Regions from separate parts of the Kribbella sp. NPDC051620 genome, predicted to be linked through region 2. Evidence: riboswitches for the same ligand, from Rfam matches in the RefSeq annotation. Region 2 holds a riboswitch; the other holds the start of a gene.
The links. A riboswitch is a leader RNA that binds a small molecule or an ion and turns the genes downstream of it on or off. The one in region 2 is predicted to bind glycine.

Region 1: linked by a shared signal. The riboswitch ahead of ACIA12_RS25670 (L-serine ammonia-lyase) and the one ahead of gcvP (aminomethyl-transferring glycine dehydrogenase) in region 2 are both predicted to bind glycine.

What each region holds. Positions count from the first base shown of each region.
Region 1 covers NZ_JBITDB010000005.1:222,507-224,895, reverse strand. The annotation lists gene ACIA12_RS25675 (alpha/beta fold hydrolase) at 1-200, shown strand, start outside; gene ACIA12_RS25670 (L-serine ammonia-lyase) at 162-1,535, opposite strand; glycine riboswitch at 1,613-1,705, opposite strand; gene ACIA12_RS25665 (DUF3817 domain-containing protein) at 1,782-2,114, opposite strand; gene ACIA12_RS25660 (alpha/beta fold hydrolase) at 2,244-2,389, shown strand, end outside.
Region 2 covers NZ_JBITDB010000002.1:314,989-317,377, reverse strand. The annotation lists gene ACIA12_RS08720 (bifunctional nuclease family protein) at 1-156, shown strand, start outside; gene ACIA12_RS08715 (MerR family transcriptional regulator) at 374-967, shown strand; glycine riboswitch at 989-1,089, shown strand; gene gcvP (aminomethyl-transferring glycine dehydrogenase) at 1,163-2,389, shown strand, end outside.

The sequences.
Region 1 (2,389 bases), on a different contig from region 2:
GGGCGCCGGCGATGGGTGAGTTGATCGCGGCTTGTCAGGCGGAGGTCGTACTGGCCCGCGGTGAGCTGGACCCGATGAACACGGACGCCGAGCTGACCGCGCTAACCGGTCAGGTCGTCACGCTCAAAGGGCTCGGGCACAACGCGCACGTGGAGGATCCGTCAGCACTCGATCACGTTCACGGCCAGGCCGCCACGTGATGTCTCCTTGTACTTGATCTTCATGTCGGCGCCGGTCTCGCGCATCGTCTTGATCACCTTGTCGAGGGAGACGACGTGCACGCCGTCGCCGTGCATCGCCATCCGGGCCGCGTTGATCGCCTTCATCGACGCCATCGCGTTGCGCTCGATACACGGGATCTGAACCAGCCCGCCGACCGGGTCGCAGGTCAGCCCGAGGTTGTGCTCCATCGCGATCTCGGCCGCGTTCTCGACCTGCTCAGGAGTTCCACCCAGTACTTCGCACAGCCCTGCGGCCGCCATCGAGCAGGCCGAGCCGACCTCGCCCTGACAACCGACCTCGGCCCCGGAGATCGACGCGTTCTCCTTGTACAGAACGCCGATCGCCGCGGCCGCGAGCAGGAACCGGACCACCCCGTCTTCCGTTGCCCCCGGCACGAATCGGCGGTAGTAGTGCAGGACGGCGGGAATGATGCCCGCAGCACCATTCGTCGGAGCGGTGACGATCCGGCCGCCGGACGCGTTCTGCTCGTTCACCGCGAGCGCGAACAGGTTGACCCAGTCCATCACCTTCAGCGGATCCACCGAGTACTTGTCGCTGCTCAGCTTGGCGTGCAGCGCGTGAGCCCGGCGGGGCACCTTCAGCCCGCCCGGCAGCGTGCCCTCGGTCTCGCAGCCCTCTTCGACGCAGTCCTGCATCACCTGCCAGATGTGCAGCAGGCCCTCGCGGATCTCGGGCTCGGTCCGCCAGGCCAGCTCGTTGGCGAGCATCACCTCGCTGATCGGCAGCCCCGATTCCTGGCAGCGGACGAGCAGCTCGTTACCGGACAGGAAGGGGTACTTGAGCGGGGTACGGTCCGCGACGATCCGGTCACCGGCCGCGGCGTTCTCGTCGACGACGAAACCGCCGCCGACCGAGTAGTACGTCCGTTCCCGCAAGCAGGAGCCGTCCGCCGCCCGGGCCAGGAAGGTCATCCCGTTCGGGTGGTACGGCAGGGCCTTGCGCCGGTGCATGATCAGCTGGCTGTTCTCGTCGAAGACGATCTCCCGCTGCCCGGCGAGCCGGAGCCGGCCGGCCGCCCGGACCGCGGCGACCCGGCTCTCCACCGAGCGGGTGTCGACCGTCTCCGGGTCCTCACCCTCCAGCCCGAGGATGACTGCCTTGTTGCTGCCGTGCCCGTGGCCGGTGGCGCCGAGGGAGCCGAAGAGCTGCGACTCGACGGCCGTCGTACGGTCGAGCAACCCGTCCGCCGCCAGGCCGAGCGCGAAGGTGCGGGCGGCTCGCATCGGCCCCACGGTGTGGGAGCTCGACGGGCCGATCCCGATACTGAACAGGTCGAACACGCTGATCGCCATGCTGGAGGCCTCCTGGTCGTCATTGACCGATTGGTATGCCTCCCCGCTCTGTCAGGCAGTGTGCCTTCCAGAGGTGCCTCGCCCGCGCGGTGAAGGTGCCTGAGAGATTCTTGGGGAGAGTTGCTCCTACGGCGCCCGGGTCAGGCCCGGGTCTCTCCCGCACGGGTTCATGCGGCTGCTGATTTCACTACTCGCCGCGACGGTACGGCGGACCGGCCGCGCGCGTCAATCCGGCAGCGGGTGAACTCAGGACAACCGGTTGGTGCGCTGCGCCCACAGCTCGAAGAACCAGGTGAACAGCGGCGGGATGCTGGCCGCGAGCGCAGCCAGCGTGACCGGCACGCTCCAGCGCAGCGGCTTGCGGACCGCCAGCACCGTGATCACGTAGGCGATGAAGATCGTGCCGTGCACCGGGCCGAAGATCTTCACACCGATCTCGTTGTCGGACAGCACGTACTTGAACAGCATCCCGATCAGCAGGCCGGTCCAGGAGATCGCCTCGGCGATCGCCACGGCGCGGAACACCGTCGCGTGCTTGGAGCCGGCCGGAGTCTCTACAGCGGTCGTCGTCTCAGTCATCAGACCAGTGACCCTAACAAGCCCTCCAAAAAGCCGGAGGCTGGTAGGGGGTGCCCCCAAGGCCGGCCGGGGGTTCGGGCCGGGTCCGTCCCCGATGTGCATGGGAAGACGTTTGCCGAGGATCGGGGGATGAAGCTCATCACTTGGGGTGCGGTCGCCGGCGTCGTCTTCGCCGGCCTGGCCGCGCTACCGGCAAACGCGGTGCAACCGAAGGCCTTGCAGTGGACGAACTGCGAGGTCAAGCCCACAGAAGATCCCAAGCTCGTCGCGGGCTC
Region 2 (2,389 bases):
ACGCCGGTGTTCTGCACCGAGGAGATCCTGGCCGAGGCCGGCATCCCGGTACCGGACAGCGAGAACGAGGACGACGAGGTGGTGGAGGAGGAAGAGGTCGAGCGCTTCCGCGAATTCCTCGACCACGTGACGCCCGAGGACTTCGACAAGAGCTGATCAGGGTCCCGACTTGGACCGGGCTGGTACAAGGTCGGACAGGTAACGATTCGTATCGGATCCGCGACACGCATCCGGCTCGGGGCGGTTGTCGTTGACCCGGCCTGAGCGGCGGCTTACCTTGAAGGAGTCGTGGGGCGTTGTAACTCCACGGATGTGATCCGTTCCAGTCGGTACCCAGGGAGGCTCAGGCGTGACACGCACCGGCGACACTGATCTGACGGCGCAGTCGACGTCCGAAGCACACGCCGAGGCGGCCGTCACCGCCGGCGTTCAGGGTCTGCTCTTCGAGGACGACCTCAAGCCGATGCCCGATGACGTCGGTTTCCGCGGCCCGACGGCGTGCGCCGCGGCCGGTATCACCTACCGCCAGCTGGACTACTGGGCCCGCACCGGACTGGTCTCACCATCCGTGCGCCCGGCCAGCGGTTCCGGCACCCAGCGACTCTACGGTTTCCGCGACGTGTTGTTGCTCAAAGTGATCAAGCGGCTGCTCGACGCGGGCATCTCGCTGCAGCAGATCCGCAGCGCCATCGCCCACCTGAGCAAGCGTGGCATCGACGACCTGACCCAGATCACGCTGATGAGCGACGGCGCCTCGGTCTACATGTGCACCTCGCCGGACGAGGTCATCGACTTACTGGCCGGCGGCCAGGGCGTCTTCGGGATCGCCCTCGGCGGTGTCTGGCGCGAGGTCGAGGGATCGCTGTCGGAGCTGCCGACCGAGCGTCTCGACGCGCACGGCGAGACCGGCGACGACCACGCCAACGACGAGCTCGCTGCCCGCCGCCGGGCCCGGATGACCGGCTGAGGTAGCCTAGTTCTCAGCCGTACACAACACTCGGGAGAGTCCTGACCTCCGGTTGTTTGGTCGGGCGCCGAAGGGGCAATTCCTCCCCGGAACCTCTCAGGCCCATGGACCGAGTGTCTTAGGCGACTCTGAAGCGCGCGACGCGTGACAGAGGGGGAGGCCACCGGCAATTGTCAGCAACGGAGCCTCCTCACAATGACTGAATCGCCTGCTCAGGTATCGGCCGTCTTCGCCGACCGGCACATCGGCCCACGCTCCGACGAGATCGCGCGCATGGTCGAGACCCTCGGGTACGCCGATGTCGACGCGCTCGTCGACGCCGCGGTGCCCGCCTCGATCCGCTCGACCGAGCCGCTCCGGCTGCCCGAGCCCGCCTCCGAGGTCGACGCGCTGACCGAGCTTCGTCAGCTCGCCGCGCGCAACAACGTCGCCACCTCGATGATCGGCCAGGGGTACTACGGAACGTTCACCCCGTCGGTGATCGTCCGCCGCCTGGTCGAGAACCCCGCCTGGTACACCGCCTACACGCCGTACCAGCCGGAGATCTCCCAGGGCCGGCTCGAGGCGCTGCTGAACTTCCAGACCGTTGTCTCCGACCTGACCGGCCTGCCGACCGCGAACGCGTCGCTGCTCGACGAGGCCACCGCGGCCGCCGAGGCGATGACGCTGGCGCACCGCTCCAACCGCAAGAGCAAGAGCAACCGCTTCCTGGTCGACGCCGACTGCTTCGCTCAGACGATCGCCGTCGTCCAGACCCGAGCCGAGGCGCTCGGCATCGAGATCGTCGTCGCCGACACCTCCGACGGTCTGCCGGACGGCGACTTCTTCGGCTTCCTGGTTCAGTACCCGGGCTCCGGCGGCGTCGTCCGCGACCTGAAGCCGCTGATCGCGGCGGCTCACGAGCGCGAGACGCTGGTCGCGGTCGCGTCCGACCTGCTCGCCCTGACGCTGCTCGAGGCGCCGGGTGAGGCGGGGGCCGACATCGTCATCGGGTCGTCCCAGCGCTTCGGGGTACCGCTGTTCTACGGTGGCCCGCACGCCGGGTTCATGTCGGTGCGCGACGGCCTGGAGCGCCAGCTCCCGGGTCGCCTGGTCGGTGTATCGGTCGACGCGGACGGCGCGCCGGCGTACCGGCTGGCGCTGCAGACGCGGGAGCAGCACATCCGGCGTGAGAAGGCGACCTCGAACATCTGTACCGCGCAGGTGCTGCTCGCCGTCGTCGCGTCGATGTACGCCGTCTACCACGGTCCTGAGGGGCTGAAGGCGATCGCCGAGCGGGTCCACCGCCACGCGGACAGCCTCGCCGCCTCGCTGAAGGCCGGTGGCGTCGAGGTCGTGCACGACCAGTTCTTCGACACCGTCCTGGCCAGGGTCCCCGGTCGGGCGGCCGATGTCGTCGACACCGCCCGGCAGAACGGCATC